DNA from 3 places in the Paenibacillus sp. FSL L8-0708 genome. Region 3 is predicted to be linked to each of the others. Evidence: predicted binding sites of a transcription regulator. Region 3 holds the regulator's gene; each other region holds the start of a gene.
What was found. The regulator LexA, encoded in region 3, represses DNA repair genes until DNA is damaged. The targets are predictions, from matches to a motif close to CGAACATATGTTCG.

Region 1: addB (helicase-exonuclease AddAB subunit AddB) is a predicted target of LexA. The motif match lies at 3,168-3,181, and genes of this name have one in related genera.
Region 2: NYE58_RS27735 (ImmA/IrrE family metallo-endopeptidase) is a predicted target of LexA. The motif match lies at 3,093-3,106, and genes of this name have one in related genera.

What each region holds. Positions count from the first base shown of each region.
Region 1 covers NZ_JBBPBC010000001.1:5,983,507-5,989,571, forward strand. Annotated here, with positions in the region: gene addB (helicase-exonuclease AddAB subunit AddB) at 1-3,036, opposite strand, end outside; gene NYE58_RS28290 (class I SAM-dependent rRNA methyltransferase) at 3,823-5,247, opposite strand; gene NYE58_RS28295 (Na/Pi cotransporter family protein) at 5,347-6,065, shown strand, end outside.
Region 2 covers NZ_JBBPBC010000001.1:5,857,048-5,863,112, forward strand. Annotated here, with positions in the region: gene NYE58_RS27710 (glycosyl hydrolase) at 1-1,306, opposite strand, end outside; gene NYE58_RS27715 (cytidine deaminase) at 1,481-1,897, opposite strand; gene NYE58_RS27720 (NucA/NucB deoxyribonuclease domain-containing protein) at 2,004-2,435, shown strand; gene NYE58_RS27725 (hypothetical protein) at 2,517-2,666, opposite strand; gene NYE58_RS27730 (YjfB family protein) at 2,816-2,992, shown strand; gene NYE58_RS27735 (ImmA/IrrE family metallo-endopeptidase) at 3,156-3,707, shown strand; gene NYE58_RS27740 (hypothetical protein) at 3,774-3,935, shown strand; gene NYE58_RS27745 (DUF3139 domain-containing protein) at 4,301-4,636, shown strand; partial or broken gene NYE58_RS27750 (phosphomethylpyrimidine synthase ThiC) at 4,750-4,842, shown strand; gene NYE58_RS27755 (RNA polymerase sigma factor) at 5,201-5,695, shown strand; gene NYE58_RS27760 (hypothetical protein) at 5,692-6,065, shown strand, end outside.
Region 3 covers NZ_JBBPBC010000001.1:4,344,000-4,350,064, forward strand. Annotated here, with positions in the region: gene metH (methionine synthase) at 1-529, opposite strand, end outside; gene NYE58_RS20665 (FixH family protein) at 709-1,134, opposite strand; gene NYE58_RS20670 (HAD family hydrolase) at 1,397-2,182, opposite strand; gene NYE58_RS20675 (hypothetical protein) at 2,217-2,738, opposite strand; gene NYE58_RS20680 (DUF896 domain-containing protein) at 2,788-2,997, opposite strand; gene NYE58_RS20685 (LysM peptidoglycan-binding domain-containing protein) at 3,107-3,520, opposite strand; gene lexA (transcriptional repressor LexA) at 3,772-4,398, shown strand; gene NYE58_RS20695 (L,D-transpeptidase) at 4,576-4,914, shown strand; gene NYE58_RS20700 (hypothetical protein) at 5,065-5,445, shown strand; gene NYE58_RS20705 (hypothetical protein) at 5,668-6,065, shown strand, end outside.

The DNA of each region.
Region 1 (6,065 bases), 1.6 Mb from region 3:
CGTGCCTGCTGGAAGTGCCGGCTGCCCCAGCCATTGCTCCGAATATGTCAGCAGCACATCCAAATAAGTCAGCATTTGCAGCGACAATCCATAATACACCTCATGCAGCTTGAGATCCTTTTGGCTCGATTTATAATCAATTACCCGCAGAAGAATACCGTTCTCTCCACGAGCCATGTCTACACGGTCAATCCGGCCAACGACCTCCATCACACAGCCATTCGGCAGCGTAATTCTTAAAGGCGGCAACTCCTTATCCGGTCCAAAATCCAGCTCCAGCCCTACTGGCTCAAAGCTGCCCCGGCGGGCGTGCTCGCCCAGAATCACAGAAGCACGTCCAACAATATTCTTAAGCTTACGGGAGATGTACCCGTAACGTTTGGAGCTCATTAGAATTTCACCCTGCAACATCGGAGATAGCCGTTCTACTGTCTCACTGGCCTCACGCCGACATTCATCCGGAGATAAGCTGCCCCAGCCCCGTCCCTCTTGTTTCAGTCTTATCGCCATATCACTTAACGCAGCATGGAACAGCTGTCCAATATCAGGTGCTTGCAGCTTATATAACTGGCGCTCTTTCAGTCTTAGTCCGTAGGACGCAAAATGGGAAAATGAGCACGCAACAAATTTCTCCATCCGGGACACACTGCCCCGCAGTGTTGAGCCACCATACAATCTGAGGCTTGTGCCACGCTTTAGCTTCGTTCCCTCATTACGATAGAACAGTGAACTTAGCAAACGTTCCAGTTGAAATTTACGATCTTCGTTCTTAGTAAACCAGTTATACACATCCCACCATAGCTCCGGAATTTCTGTTCCTTGGCGCCACTGCCGCAGCTGCATAATCAATGCGCGAAGACTCTGTTCTGGTTGACCAATGAAACCGAGATGGATAGGATTTTCGACTTCTATAGGTAGTCCCGAAGGGGGAAGTGCTGACAAGCTGTGCTCTTGAACCCTTGGGAACATTCTATGCAAATGCCGGATAACCTCAGAGGGAAGGAGAGCTTTGCCCTCATCATCCGCTGTAGCGTAGCTAATCCAGAGCTTTCGGCTTCCTGTCGTTAGTGCATTATAGATCAGAAACCGCTCGTCCAGCAGTTTACGAGAAGCGCCGGGAGCAAGCTCCATTCCAGCATTCTCTAGTACGGAGCGTTCACCTTCCGAGAGAATTCCATCTTCCTTAAACTGCGCAGGCACAACACCTTCATTAAATCCAAGCAAAAAAGCGTATTTAACCCCCGTTGGGCGAGTCCGATCCATATTGCCGACCAATACTTGATCCAGTGCGGGCGGAACTAGTCCCATTTTAAGTTCAGCAAGACCTGTCTCTAGAACTCCAGTGAACACTTCAAACTCAAGTCTTTCATTGCCCATCATTTCTACTATCTGATCTAACAGATCAAGTACCGCACCCCACAACTGGCTATGTTCCCTAGCCTTCTCGGGTTGGCCCTTCTCCATAGACTTAACACTGAGTTTCTCCAGCTTTCGCGCAACATCCGTCTCTTCAAGCAGCTTGTACAATGCCGTACAAAGTTCAAGACCGCTACGACTTTTCTGGATTCTTTTCTCAAAAGCAAATAATGGACCTGTTATACTAGCACGGCATCGTTCCATAGTAGCAAGCAGTTCATCATCCATCTGTCTGCCGCCTTCCAGCGACAAGCTAGGAATACCTTTCCAGGAGCGGCCATCTGTCCAGCGGTACCCCTGAATCCCACAAGCCAGCACATAGTTTTCTAAAGCATCCATATCTTCACGCGTAATACTACCGTCTAGCGGAAGCAGAAGCTCCGTCTTTACGCAACGGAATACATCCTCATAACGCCAGCGACGACGCACTACATCCAATGCGGAACGTATAAACTCCACTAGCGGATGATGCAGCTCATTCACCTTCTGGTCCAGAAAAAATGGCACTCCATAATCTTGGAACAACGGCTGAACCAGCTGCTCGTAATCGCCAATATTGCGCATCAATACGGCCATTTCGCCATATTTTGCACCTTCATCCCGCGCCAGTCTAGTCATTTCGCGCAGGGCTCCCTCAACCTCTGCTCTGTGCGAAACTGCGGCGCCTATGGATATAGCCTCTCTTGCCAGTTCATCCGCATCTATCCAAGCCTTCCGGCGATCATATCCCCGTTCAAGGTGAGCAAGTACTGGACTTTCTTCAAAACGCGGAAGAACCGTTGGCTCCAGCAGCTCGTCCCATACATCAATGCCCAGCTCTTCAGCAATTCCACGCAGTTTAATGTAAGTAACCGCAGTTGGGTGAAACAATTCAAGCTCATTCAACTGATCTCCATAGGGGTAAGGACGATCAATTGTAAGCGAAACCGTCAGCCTCGAAGCTTGCTGCATCAATTCTCGAAGCACTACGAATTCCTGCGGAGTAAATCCATGGAACCCATCTACCCAAATCTCTGCCCCGCGAATGTAAGAGGAATCTGGAATATGCTCAGCCAGTTCTGCTAAACGATCCTCTTCATCGATATAAAGACGGGACATTTCATTCTCTAAATCGCTAAAAACCAGCTGCAAATCATCCAGCTTACCCTCAAGAATAGGACTTCTTGCAATAGCTCCTCGCATAGCGGACAGCTGTTCCTCTAAATCAGTGGAACCCAAACAGCAACGTTTCATCTCCGTGTGCAGTTGGTTCAGACGTTCCACAAAACCCGGTCTGTCTGCTGAGGCACCGAATAATTTCAGTTCCTCTTTGCGGCGACTGATGATTTTGTAAATTAACATTTTCTTACCTTCTTCACTGATTGGCAGACTTGCACTGCCACCAGTTTCCTGCTTCACACGATAGGCAAGCCGCGAAAAACTCAGTGTCTGCGCCCGAAGGCTTCCCTTCACATTCCCTACGGTCAGAAGCCCCCGTTCTGCTCCAAAAGAACCTTGCTCTGGCACAAGAATAATAATCGGCGCACCAAGCGGTTCCTTTTCTAAGGAAGAAGAGATAGATTCCCATATTTTTGTTGTCTTGCCACTGCCCGAGCGGCCTAGTAAAAAGGTTACCGGCATAAATGATAGACTCCTTCCGTAGCGGAGAAAATATATAGAATACAGGGTGAAATATCCACCCATTGATTACACTCCATTTAAAAAATTTCAGTGATTCCTCGTCCCCTCAGTATATCATAACCACACTAATCGGAACATGTGTTTGCTAGTATTTTCTAATGTTTTACAAAGGATAAACAGCTATGAGTACAAATAAAAAAAGCAAACCTCCGGATTTTGGCGGCTTGCTTTTTAGAGTGTTTAGTTTGTTTTTAATGCCAGTTGTGCAACGTTAGATAGGAGCTGCCAATGTCGGAGCATAGGGTCAATGTTAGACTGTTCAGCGTTCGGCGTTCAGCATCCAGCGTTCAATACTCAACACCCCGCACTCAACATTAGCACTCTACGCCGATCGTTTTGTAATCCGCATTCCGCATATCATAATTCAATAAGCATCATTCGTTGTTTACTATTTAGTATTCCGAATTTAACACTCAACATTTCGGCTAGGCTTGTTTCATTAATTACTTAGGGACCCAGGAGCCGTTATTCGTGGATTCAGTGCTGTTATGGCAACTTTTCGGACCCCACTGACGCTATTCTTCGAAAATGTGCTGCATTACGGGTGTTATTGGGGCAATAGCGCCTTTAGGGTCCGTAAGAATTCATTAATGGGCTGTTTACGCTAAATAGAGTCATCTGAGTCCGTTGGCCACTACTTGCCTTACAGCCGACTCACGGCCACCCTACGACCAGCCCTTTTATCTTATTTGTTACTTGGCACTGTAGACCTTTTGATCTTCAGGCTTATTTTTTACTCCGCACTTCAAAAATCGCAAACTTCAGATAGTGTCCTTCGTTAACGCCAAGTATTTGTGGGTGGTCTTTGCCTGCGGCCCGCCATTCTACAAGTCTCAACACCTTGCCAGCATCTTTAGCAGCATCGGCAATCGTTTCGAGGAACAGATCTGGCTGCATATGGTAAGAACAGCTTGCGGTAACCAAATAGCCGCCTTCGTTCACCAGCTTCATCCCGTGCAGATTGATATCCTTGTAACCACGGCAAGCGCCAGCTACTGCACTTTTGGTTTTGGCAAACGCCGGAGGGTCTAGGATGACTACATCCCAAGTTCTTCCTCCACCTGCCGTCATCGGCTTGGATGTGTCGGTTTTGGCTGTTTTGCCTCCGGATTTAGGATTTGTAGCAGCTGCTGCCGTCTCTGTTCCACTGGCAACTGTCGCCCGTTCAGAACGTTCCTCTAGTCCTTTAACCTGATTCCGTAGATATGCAAAAGCATCATCCACTACGAATTCAACACGATCGCTAAAGCCGTTCAGCTCCACATTCACTTTGGCACTCTCAATGGCGTGTGCTGAAACGTCAAGGCAGGTTACTTTTTTCGCGCCATACTTGCAGGCATGCAGCGTGAAGCTGCCCGTATGCGAGAAGCATTCCAGCACTGTCGCACCGTCCCAATAAGGGAACGTTACATGTTTGCCGCTCTTATTAACTGGTAAGGTCTGTAGTGAACCATCCTCAGTTTCAATTTCCTGAAGCGTAATGCCGCTTCGTCCTCCCCAGCCTTTCATGAGCGGAGCAATGGAAGCTCTATTCTCACGTTGGTCAAAGAAGTAACCTGTCTTCTGGCCCTCTTCAATATCAACGACCAGCTTCAGGCCATTCTCGCTCACGGTTACATGCCTTGGACATTCCCCGTACAGCACACCCGTTGTCTGCTCCATACCTTCAAGCTCGCGCACACTAACATCACTGCGCTCATAGATTCCGCGCGGTGCCATAACCTGCACCAATGCTTCGACGATTTCTGCACGCCGCTTGTCCATTCCGAGGGTAAGCAGCTGCACAACCAAAATATCTCCGAATCGATCTACAATAAGCCCCGGCAAAAAGTCCGCTTCACCATAAACCAAGCGATAAGCATCCGCACCCGGAAGGAACCGGTTTCTGTGTTGCAGACAATTCGCAAACCGTTCTGCAAAAAAGGCTGTATCCATGATCGCAAGGGGTCCCTGCGATACAATTCTTACCCGAATCTGTGACGCTGGATTGTAATATCCCACGGCCAAAAATCGGCCCTGATGATTAAGGACATCTACTAATCCCCCCGCTTCCGGATTTCCTTCTACCGATGCGACTTCACCTGCATAGACCCACGGATGGCCCTGTTCCAGTCTTTTTTTGCGATTGCGTTCTAAAATAACCGATGGCAATGACTTCAACTCCCTGTTTTTCTAAAAATGTTTTTATACATGTCCCATGCAATACATTCATATATTGGTGTACAACCCTCGTCCAAAGGAGTATGCCCTATGTTCAGTGATTTGCTGTTCCCTATCATATATGGTCTTGTTATCTTTCTAGCCGGCATGAAGCTGATGGAAACGGCGTTGTCCAAGCTAGCAGGCCCTCTATTAACTACAAGCCTAAATAGAGCTACCTCAACCCCTATTAAAGGAATGATTGCCAGCAGCCTGTTGTCCGCCTTACTCCAGAGCAGTACTGCTGTAACGGTGTTGACTATCGGCATGGTCAATGCCGGCCTGCTTACCTATGCCCGCACACTTGGCATTATCTTGGGCAGCAACATCGGCACCACATTAACTACAGAATTGATCGGACTTCAGATCAATACCATGGCCACGCCCTTGCTGGCAGCCTCGCTCAGTCTGTGGGCAGCGGCAGTTATTGCAGGCGAACTGCCGCCTACATCGCGAGTGGCAGAGCTCTGCCACAAAATATCCCCGCCGCTGCAATTTATCAGTCTGGCTGTATCAGGCTTCGCCCTCGTCCTATGGGGCATCGCTGTCATGCAGTCTATCGGCGGAATACTTCAGGAAAGTGGCTTATTCCTCTGGTTCCTAAACCATGCCGCTACTAGTGCCTTATGGGGGCTCGCCGCTGGAGCGTGCCTAACAGCCATGCTCCATAGCAGCGCTGCTGTCATAGCTATGGCTATGAGCATTGCCGCCTCGGGTGCCATGCCGCCTGAGCTAGGTATAGCCATAGTGCTGGGCGCCAACGTGGGCAC
Region 2 (6,065 bases), 1.5 Mb from region 3:
TCACCCAACTATCAATGACTAGCCCGCCATCAATCCATACCCGTATCCCATCATCAGAGTAGGAATAAATGGTATACACCTCGCTAAAAGCAGCCGTCAGCTTCCCACTCCACCGCACAGAGAATGCATCTACACGAATGGCAGGATCAGGTGAACCTTGTCTCCATGAAAAGTTAATATTGGCATCCGTTCGCAACAGTGCAGGCGTGCCGCTAAGCGTCATGTTATTGTAATATTGGCCACAGAGTCCACTCTCCAGCACACTATCCCCGATAGCAGCGAAAGCGGCGGCCTCAGCAGCATACTCCTCTCGTGTGAATACCATTTTGTCGTTCATAAAAGCTTTTATCACAGCGTCGGTATTCTTCTCATAGAGGAGTTTCCCCCAGGTCAGCTGATAAGACCATTTGGGCTGTGTTTTGGACAACAGTTCAGCAGACGGAAGCTCTCCATTCTCACCAATCGCAATCAGCTTGCCACGACCCAGATCCCATAAATTATCATAATGACTAATCTTGAAATCCGCGTCATAAATGTCGAGCGCCAGCACATCTACCTTATCACTGCCCGGATAGTATTCTGCCGGCTCATCACACCACTGATTTTTTGCGTTTGGACTCCAAACCCACAATAAATTATGCAGCTTATGATAATTGGTAAAACGATCGAACATAAGGCTCCACAATGCAGCGTAATTGCTCTTTTGCCCCCACCAAAACCATCCACCATTCATTTCATGATACGGCCGCCAAAGTACAGGAACCCCTGCGTCATTAAGCTTTTTCAGCGACAGGGCTATCTTATCCAGATCAGCTAACAGAGCATTATACTGGGTGGTACCTGGGGTTATATATTTATCAAAATCAGCATTGCTTAGGCTCGTATTTACATTCCCCCAAGTTGGCGCTGTCCCCGGTAATGCAGCGTGATAACACATCGTTACAATCCCGCCGGCCCTAGACCAGCGTATCGCACTGCTGACGACCCAATTCCGTTGATTGTCAATTAGAGCCTGTGACTGATTATTGATTGCTCCCAGCTCGTAGCCATGCAGCGCAGCATATGCCCCGCTGGTATTTTTAAGCTTCTCCATGAGCTCGTCTGCACTTTCCAAATAATCATGTTGGCCGCTTATCACACCCTTTCCCTGCAAGTAATAGAGGGTATTCAGCAATAGCTGAGCCGAGGACGACAGCCCCGAATCCGCCGGAGCCATTTGTAATCTGCGAAAAGCCATCTGCCACTGCACATCGCCCACGAACCTTGATGCTGAATCAACCATCTGACGAATAATCCGCTGCTCCATCTATTCTCACCATCCTTTTAAATCTTTTTAAGTTATAGTATGGGGACAATAATGACATGAACTCAGCGAATGGACATGAAGTTGTAAAATAAGTTGGGACGATATAAGGAACTGCTGAATAAATTCACGGCTCAACAAAAAAAGGAGCTCCGCGGCTCCTCATTACTTTTTTTCTTATCTCGTGTACCTTAAAGGCAATAGCTCAGTGATTTCATATTTAGCTAATCGGTCATCCTCCGATACAATTATCTTGCAGTCTATTCCATAATCCGCAATTAACTCTCGGCACATGCCGCAGGGAGAGACTACTTTAATCTCTTTTTCCTCGCTGTCTGGGTCAGAATGCCTTACCGCAACAATCGTATCAAATTCCTTATAACCTTCGGATATCGCTTTGCCAATCACCATCGCTTCTGCACAGACTGTAATCCTCCCCATGCTGGCTTCCACATGTACCGCTGTAAAAATCTCTCCTGTTTTAGTACGAAGCGCTGCACCCACATGGTGCCGTCCCCATTCATAACGCCTGGTAATTATATCTTCGGCAGCCGTAATAAGCGTCTGATCCTCAATGGTAATTATGTACTCCATATCCAGTTCCGTCCTCCTTTATTTTACCTAATTATATTAAATCGCACTGAATTATGATATAAGATATACTATTTTAAGTGCCAAAAAAGGAGGAGCAGATTTGAAAGTGAAAAAATGGATCTCCAGTCTCATCATTGTTGCATTACTTGCTTTGGCTAGTTACTGGTTTGAACAAAACGGAGAGCCTACAGACCCCTCGTCTCCATCCGATTCGAGTGTTGTTCAGCTAACCTTCCCATCAGACCGCTATCCTGAGACCGCCAAACATATTCAGGATGCCATTGCGAAGGGTGAATCCGCCACATGTACGATTAACCGAGAGCAGGCTGAAGAGAACCGTAAAGAGTCCTTAAAAGGGATTCCCACTAAAAAGGGGTATGACCGGGATGAATGGCCAATGGCTATGTGTAAGGAAGGCGGCGTTGGTGCCGACATTGAATACATAACGCCAAGCGATAACCGCGGGGCAGGAAGCTGGGTTGGCAATCAGCTGGAGGATTATGCAGACGGAACCCGGGTAGAATTTATGTTTAAATAACGGTCTGTCTGACCAGCCCCAGGCAATAGAATAGCCCCACCTGGCATTCGCCAGATGGGGCTACACTGCACATCAGCTAACTTAGAATAAGCAAGCTTTAGTGATGATAACCAGCAAGATGAAAAGTACCAGAATTGCTCCTGTTGAAGTCCAAGGACTACACACCGGACCTACTGATGCTGGACTTACTACCGGACCTACGTTACAACCACAACCATGTTCCATTCCCATTTTCAATTCCTCCTAATGATTAATGACTACAGCACAAGATATGTAAAAAGGAGATAAGCCGTTTGGGCGAATTGGCAAACAAATGCCAATCACCTAATGAATTGAAGGTAGACAGTCGATAAACAGGATATACACAAAGGAGGTGCAATATGGATATAGCTGCATTATCAATGGCAATGAGCCAAGCATCCTTAGCTCAAAATGTTGGGATACAGGTCATGAATATTGCCAAGAATCAGGCTGAAACCCAGAGCCAAACCATGGTGGAAATGCTGGGCAAAAGCGTTGCTCCTAATTTGGGAAAAACACTTGATATTAGTGTGTAATTGCTTTATGCTAAGGATACATGAGAACGAATGTTCCTGTGTATCCTTAGCATTTTTTTACTCTACATAGCCCTTCGGGCTTTTCTTTTGCACATTTATGCGAACATACGATCCCATTAGTGATTTATTAGTGATTTTAAACGAGGTGAATAAGTTGGAGAACATGAAATCATATTATCAAATGACTGTGCTTGAGAAATGGACAGAGGATTTATACAAGCGATTAAATCTTCATCAGCCTTCACAAATTTCAATATCGTATATTGCAGAGCGGCTTAATATCTGGGTTCATTATTTGGATGTGAGAAGCAAGAGCATTGAAGCGTCTGCAGGGATGTACAGCCTGTTTATCGACAACCGCCTTCCAGCCAATCTTCAACGGCTAGAGTTTCTTCATGAACTGTGTCACCTCCTTCGCCATGGCAGTGATAATCAGACCTTGATGCCAGAGCATTTCACGCGGGCACAGGAGGATGAATCGGAGCGTTTTATCTTGTATGCGGCGATGCCTTACTCCATGATCTCCCGCATGACATTGCCTGAGCAACGGGAGGATGCCATCTCCTATCTCGCAGCAGAATTTCAAGTTCCTGCCGAGCTGGCCTTACAGCGGATTGATCAGATCCAAAGACGTGTGTTCCAAGGGCAATTATTGGCCGTGATGGGAAGAAACGAAGAACGACTGACACATATTCGCAACGGATCACGGAGATAATAAGCTTAGTTGCAATAGTGCTCTGCATATTCATTTATGGTGGAATTTCTCGTGAGGGGGAACGACATGGAAGCCATTAAAGTAATTGAATTATTACTGACTCATCCGGATTATAATGTAGATGCAGTACACCCCGAAATCCCGGATTTCGTGGGCATTGAGACGATTGAGGTGGATCACGAAACGGGGACCTTCTCCATTTTATTGCAAGAACCCAAAGAGGACTAAAAGAGAATCATTATTCTTCATAAGTTAAAAGGCAGCAAATATAGTATATCCCGGCAATTCTTCTTTCGCTTACGCCTGGATTACTATCAGTATTTGCTGCCTTTTTGTATAATCTGTTATGCAGATACAAACTGTATCACACCAATAAGAATTAGAATAACAAATACACCGACAAAACCCCATATTTTAAAACTATAAGATTTTCACCTCCGGCAGCCTCGGACTTGCCTGGTCCTCCAGCATCTTAATTTGCTGCTCCAGCTCCAGTATTTTCTCTTCCTCCTGCGTCATATATCTATGAATGACATACCAGTCTCAGTATATTATCTTATACTATATACAAATTATTTATATGGAGGGAATTAATGAAGAAAAAAACAAAACTAATCTTCATCGTTCTAATCCTTTTAATCTATGGAATAACATCCTTATCCTTCCACTACTTCCAAAATCATATGAACAGAGAAGTCATTCATTATCTAGTAGAGACGAGAAATTATAAGAAAGAAGATTTTGATAAAGTATACACCCAGATTGCCAAAGCTCCCCTCGTAAGTACCACGGTGATTTTTGCAGACGAACCCTACGCAAGATACTTTTATCGAAAAGAAAATGGAAGGATCTTTCAATACAGCAGGGCTCCTGTTAAAGGTAATGATCCTAGCTATACATATAAACATATCGAGGAGAATCTCCCGTGAAGGAGTTGCCCTATAAAAAAGACGCGTTTGTCCAGCAGTCAGCACTTGGCTGCTTGGGCAAACGCGTTTTTTAATCTTCCCTGCTCTAAATAGGTAAACATCGTTTGCGTAGACAGGTGATGGTAGAGGGTCCAGGACATGTGCCGATGCACTTGACTAAAGAGAGTATGGATAAGCAACTTGAAACTTGTAACGAAGCCCCTTTTTAGACATTAGGTCCACTGACTACAGATAACATTGGCGTGGTTCTTAGCAGCTATCGGACACAGTTGATCTTATGCGCGGTATAACCCTCCATTTCAAAGTGTAGCGGACCCCATAGCCTTTATTGGCATGAAAAACACCATATAAGACCTCCTTTTTAAGGAATAGCGTCACTGGAGTCCGCGAACCTGCTCAAAAGCCTATAAATATACAAATAACGACTTCTGAGTCCGTAAGCCTGTGGAGATAATTTATGAATAGGTATTCTTTACGCTCAAACACAAAGGAATTTTCTCAGGAACAAAATGTGACCTAATGCCGTCCTAAATGGTGTTATAGGTAAAGGGAGGGCACAGTATCATGCAGCGATCCATGACCCGGCCGGGAAATCATGTGATGAAGAGTTACGAAATCTACGCAGATATGCTGTTCCGGATCGCATTGGTCCATCTAGGCAGCCGGCAAGATGCCGAAGAAGCCACTCAGGATACCTTCATCAAGCTAATAGAAAAAGCGCCGGAGTTCAAAGATGCCGAACATCAGAAGGCATGGCTGATCCGGGTGATCACCAACCATTGTAAAACACTACTGGGCAGAGGCTGGCGCAAGCGTGAGGTTAAGCTGGAGAGCGCTGAGCCAATTGCGGCAGACAGCCCCGAGGATTGGGCTCTGCTGCAGTTAGTTATGGCGATGCCCATGAAGTATAAAACCGTAATCCATCTTTATTATTACGAGGACTATCCCATCCAGGAGATCAGCAAGATTCTGCAGATTAGTCAGTCTGCCGTGAAGATGAGACTTCAGCGGGGACGGCAACTGTTAAAACTGGAGCTGGAAGGAGCGGAACCACAGTGAAGGAAGATCAGTTTCGAACAACATATAAGAAAGCGGTGGATTCGATGAAACCAGGTGAAGAGATGAAAAAAGAATTGTTCAATAAAATAGAGCAGCGGCAGGAGCGGAAGCGTCCGCGCAAAACCGTTTATATCGCGGCAAGTGTCGTGCTCGCCGCAGGAATCGGTCTGGCTGGGCCTAGTATATGGCAGCAGTTGAACAGTCAGAGCTCCCCAGGGCAGGTTGCCCAGGTAACTCCGGGAGCAAGCATTGCTGGCAATTCAGGCACAGCTACATCCGGCAGCATTGTCATTCCCAAGCTGAAACTGCCAGATAAGGAGTCTGGCGTGAAGGCAGATATGATCGCCTTGGTCGTGTATAAAAATAATAT
Region 3 (6,065 bases):
CAATTGTTCCGGAAATCATAACCGGCAACGTGATGCCAGTCTTTTCAAAAGCATTACGAATACCAATACTTCCAGCTTTAACGTTAAGTGTATCTTGAGAGGTCTCCAGCAGCAAAACATCTACTTTACCGTCGATCAATGCCACTGCTTGTTCCTCATAGCTATCAACTAACTCTTGGAAAGTAACGCCTCCAGTTACTGAGAGCGTTTTTGTTGTTGGACCCATAGCCCCCACGACGTATCGCGGACGGTCAGGTGTGTCATATTTGTCTACTGCTCTTCGAGCCAACTCTGCTGCCGCTAGATTGATCTCACGTGCCCGCTGAGGAATATCATATTCAGCTAGCACAACAGAGGTTGCACCAAATGTGTTAGTCTCAATGAGATCAGCCCCTGCTTCGAGGTACTGCTCATGAATCGTCTGAATGACTTCTGGGCGTGTTAATACCAGCATTTCATTACAGCCGTCCAGCTCATCGCCTCCAAAATCTTCTCCAGTAAGAGGCACCTGTTGGATCATCGTGCCCATTGCGCCATCAAGGATCAAAATCCTTTGTTGTAAGCTTTCCTCAAGTGTATATTTAGCCAACTAATAGTCCCCCCAGTAAAACATTAGAGTAAGTTTAGCAGAATAAAGGAATTTCGAAAAGCCTTCCTTTCCACTCTGCTTTATCTGTTATTGCTCAGTAACCTTTGCGAACCTTTGAATCATGGTTTCACAGACAGCTCTTTGCTAGGCATAGAGTGCTGTGTCCGGGCTGTCACATGTGAAGTGACATTATATTGTCCTTCCTTTTCAAGGGTCCCTTCTGCTTGATAGACTCCTTTACCAATTAGCTTTCCCTTAAGCTCTATTTTCTGTCCCTCATCATTTTTATTCACAATTTCGAACAGAACCTCTTTTGCATCATCTACTGCCTCGTTATCTTGGGTCACCACAGCTTCAAAGGTTACCTTTTGATTTACAACAACTTCTTCAGGACTCCATTGTAGTTCGACTTTGATAGGTTCCATAGACATGTTCATATTCATGTTATGTATTTCTGAATGCTTGGTTCCATTTGAAGAACATCCACCTAGTACTAGAAGTGTTGCACCTAATAATACAGCGACTAATTTCTTCGATCTCATCATTTGGAGCCCTCCCAATCATTATCGAATAATAAAAATCTACCAATTCATGTTATACATCTCCATCTATTATACACATTATTATTGGTTTTTCAGTATTTTGCATCAATTCCGCATTAGTCTTGTGACTTAAATCATTTACTTAAAAATCTAATGAAATCCTTATGTTAGTATGTATGTACAGAAAAGCAGCGAGTTTCTTAGGATCTCAGAAACTCGCTGCTTTTATAAAGTCTTTATGTTGGAGCTAATAGCTCTGTATATCTTACAAGGATTGAACTAGTGGAAGAAGTTCCTCAAGGTGATTGATTTCATGATCCGGATGAATATCAAGACTAGGTGCTCTACCTTTTCTATTAATCCAGACCGTGGTCAACCCTGCTGCCAGCCCCCCACGGATATCCGTTGTCAGCTTATCGCCGACCATAACCGCTTGCTCAGGCGTTACATCAAGAAGCTCTAAAGCATGCAGGAAAATTTCCTTATCCGGTTTGCCTTTACCAAAGCTTCCGGAAATCACAATATGATCAAAGAAAGGAATTAACTCTGGCACACCATCTAGTTTCTCTTGTTGCAGTGCAGGACAGCCGTTCGTAAGTAGCAAAAGCTTCACTTGACCCCGTAACTGTTCCAGTACATGCATTGTTTCTTCATAGATGTATGGACGTTTTCTGCGCTCTGCTGCGAATTTAGTTGCCAAGGTCTCAGCTAGTGCTTCGTCTTCCACCCCTAACACTGCAAGTCCGCGACGCCAAGACTCTTTACGATATACCGGTGCAAGCTGCTCCAATTGACGGAATTCTGGCTGTTCACCTGCCGTAAAGTTAGCCCAGAGTGCTTCATAAGGATTAATTCCGATCATCTTTGTAAATGGGAACGTCTCATAAGATTCATACAAGCTACTTGCTTCCTTACGAACTGCAACTTCTAGTTCTTGTGGATCAATCGTATCCCCGGCGGCTTCACAAGCAGAACGAAATGCTTCTTCGACGCTCCGATCATCCCACAGCAATGTATCATCAAGGTCAAATAGTACAGCAGAAATTGGCATTACAGGTCTCCCTCTCCCTTTAACTGGTCTAGTTCTATTCGTGAACTACTTCAATGTTGTGAGCTTTAGCAAATGCTTCTAATCGTGTACTCATCGCATTAGTATCATAGCGATTCATAAGTTTTGTGAAAATCCATTTCTTACGTTTCCCTTTGTGCTTAATGACTACAGCTCCACGCGAAAGGGTGATTTTCTCAATATCTGCAGCTGGAAGTCCGCGTTCGCGATTGAATTTAATAGTGGACAGTCTTGCTTTTTCCACCTTCAAGTACGGACGACGGAAGAACAATAGCGCTGCCAGCAAATAGTACAGTACTACTCCCAGCCAATTAGCCAGCATGCCATTGCCTTTGGCCTGATCAATAGAACCAACTACCCAAAACATAGTGCCAAGTATCACTAACACTACCGGAAATGCAATGTTGCGACCTTTAAAGACTTCGGCATTCTGGGTAGGAGATTTAGAGGCATAAATCGTATCCTTGCCTTGTTTCTTTCTTTGCTTGTTGATTTGCTGTGTGTTGCGTTGAACCATTCTTTCCCAAGAACGGGCCATGTGCGTTCCCCCTAGTCATCCTGAAATATCTATGAAAAGGAACAGCGAGCTAATGTTTAAGCCCCTTGTTACCTTGTTCATGCTCATCGTTATCTACTACTTCAATAGTATTTAATTGTGCTCGGAAGTTATTGCGGATATTCCCCAGGTAAATTTCACGAAGCTTGGCGCGTTCCGCCACTTCCTCTTGATTAAGGCCTACGCTCTTCTGTTTGCGTGCCAATTCGTTAATTCGCGCGACCAACTCATCAATATTCAATACTTTCCCTCCCCCTATAAATTAATTCTAACTCTGCCATGAGAAAAAGAGCTTGTCAAGGTCTACTCCCTGCAAGCTCTACTGGTCATTCTATTATGTTCTCAGAAAATTAATAAATAGGTAAAGTAAGTATGTCTCCAGCGTTAATTTGACTACTCTTAATCCCACTTGAACGTTTAATTCCTTCTATATAAACAACTGTCTTCATATCAGCTGGTTTATTCTTAAGGGCAATACTCCATAGTGTATCTCCACGTTCAACCACAATCCGCTTCTCTTCCTTCATTATAGTCGTCGATCCTGCAAACACATTTCCCACTACTGTTAGGCCAGATAATACTAGCACGAAAATCAATATTAACTTAATAAAGAAATCTTGACGGAACAACGAAATCATCCCTCCAAGCAAACGTTCCGTTATCTCTTTCACCTTAGCGGAATTACGGGCAACGTCATTATGTCCTATAGATTCAACCACTGGGGCCTTGTCGTAGATGCTGCGGTATGTACTGTATTTTAGCATAATCATCATCCTCCAAACACTTGTTCTTACTTTCGAATTTATAATAACACGAACATGTGTTTTGTTCAATACTATTTCAGAACAATTGTTCTCTTTTTTTCGAGAGACTCAAGCGGTTCATTTTATTATCATTTGTCTACCATTTTTTAACTCTAGCAGATTAATATTTATAATAGTTAGAACTTATGTTTGTGCGAACGGTAGTTCTATGTTATAATTTTCCCAAACATTACTATATGGGGTTGATTCCAATGTCAAAGATTTCAAGTCGCCAGCTGGCGATCCTGGAATTTATACGAAGCGAAGTCCGCAGCAAGGGTTATCCACCTTCCGTCCGGGAAATTGGAGAAGCTGTTGGCCTTGCTTCCAGCTCCACAGTTCACGGTCATTTGGACCGGCTTGAGAAGAAGGGACTTATTCGTCGAGATCCAACGAAGCCACGTGCAATAGAATTACTAGGCCAAGAGGATTCAGAGAATGTTCACCAATTCGCGCAGACCATCTCACGGATTCCTGTCGTAGGTAAAGTTACCGCCGGGGTACCTATCACTGCTACAGAGAATATCGAAGACTACTTCCCACTTCCTACTCACTATGTAGGTGACAACAAAGTATTTATGCTGTCTGTCATGGGTGATAGTATGGTGGACGCAGGCATTATGAATGGTGACTATGTGATTGTTCGCCAACAACAAACAGCGGACAACGGAGATATCGTTGTAGCCATGACCGAAGAAGATGAAGCAACCGTTAAGACCTTTTACAAGGAACGTGATCATATACGGCTTCAGCCGGAGAATCCAGCTTATGAGCCGCTTCGCCTTAATCGCGTAACTATTCTCGGAAGAGTCATCGGATTGTTTCGAGATATCCACTAAGTATGCACTTCTAACATAAAAGGCTGTTCCGCATATGCGGAACAGCCTTTTTTCTACGTTTTTTTGCTTTCCAACCACTTACGAACAATTGTTCCCAATGGCTAAAATGGCCATTTTCTATGAATAACCCTTTAGGCGTTCTGCTCATATCCTAATTAGAAAGGAGTGTTGCGTATAATGCCCAACTACCGAATTATTGTAGATCTGACCCAACGAATGTTATATCTTCTGGACAATGATATTGTGATTAGAGGTTTCCCTGTCGGCATCGGTAAGATGTTAACCCAATCCCCAGTGGGTGAATTCACTATTATTAACAAACAACCCGACCCAGGGGGTCCCTTCGGTGTTTTTTGGATGGGACTGTCTAAACCACACTACGGAATTCATGGAAACAATGACCCTTCCTCCATTGGGAAAGAGGTGTCCCACGGCTGCATCCGGATGTACAACGAGGATGTGTTAGCACTCGCTGCTATTGTCCCTATAGGCACACGAGTAACGATAAGAAATTAAATTCGAATGGAGGCTCGGCAACCCCCAAATCACATTAAAAAATGGGGGTCATTACATAAGTAAGTATTTTTTCATTAGCATACTAGGAGTTTGGTGATTATATGTCGAATATTGTTAACAGGATTGCAAATTGAAAAGGATGTGTTTAGTTTGAATAATTCAAAAATTAGAACCCTCGTCGATTTTAAAGTCGATGCACTGGGTAAGCTGTCCGGTTTACTTTTAAATGATGAACAAGCTAGTGGAAAAAAAGTGAATTTGCTCACCTCTTTTGGCAGCATTCAGGGAATCGTCTCTCCAACCGTCTCCAACAAAGAGGATGTATTTGATTTAAAATCTTTGATGGATGATGTAATTGTAGACGAATACATATCTTATTTGGGAGCAGAACACCCTGATAAAAATTTCAGCTATAACTTTGTTGTCCTCAATGACGTTACTGTAAGACCTTATGCTAGTTATGGGACTCCGATCGAATACAAACAGCTGATTGTTTATACCGATCATATCACTGCCTTCAATTTTCTATAGGTTTACATAATCACCTTAAAAAGCACCCTTGCAGCAACCCCCAATTTTGCATCATTTGCAGAATCGGAAGGTTTCTCTGGGTGCTTTTTTTGGGTTAATCGTGAAGCCTATCCTATAATTCCACGAATTTCCCTTTTAAAAGATACTAGTGGAGATCATTCAGGCATATCTTTCAATAAGCAACAATTTGAGTCTAATGAGATAACTAGGAGGTGTGATTATATGCTGATTTTCCTGATGTACTTATTTGCTATTTTAGGAGTTGTTTTAATTCTAAGTGCCGCCATTATAAAATTGAAAACGCTATCTGCTTCATCTGAAATTTCTAAGCTAGTTAATGCGACCTCATCTTTTAACATCAGCTTCACCAAAACATTCATTCCCCCCAATCAATCTCACTTGATCGCACTTAACGAGCCTAATAAAAAATTGGCAATCGGTACCAAAAATCCGAAGAGTAACAAAAAAGCAGTAGCAAAGCTATACTCTTTTGATAATGTAATGGGATCCGAGATTGTGGTTAACGCACTCACCCTTTCAAAAGTATCCAAAAGACATCAAAACAGCAAAACTACTGCAACAAGTGCAGATATTAACATCCTTAAGGACACCGATGAAGA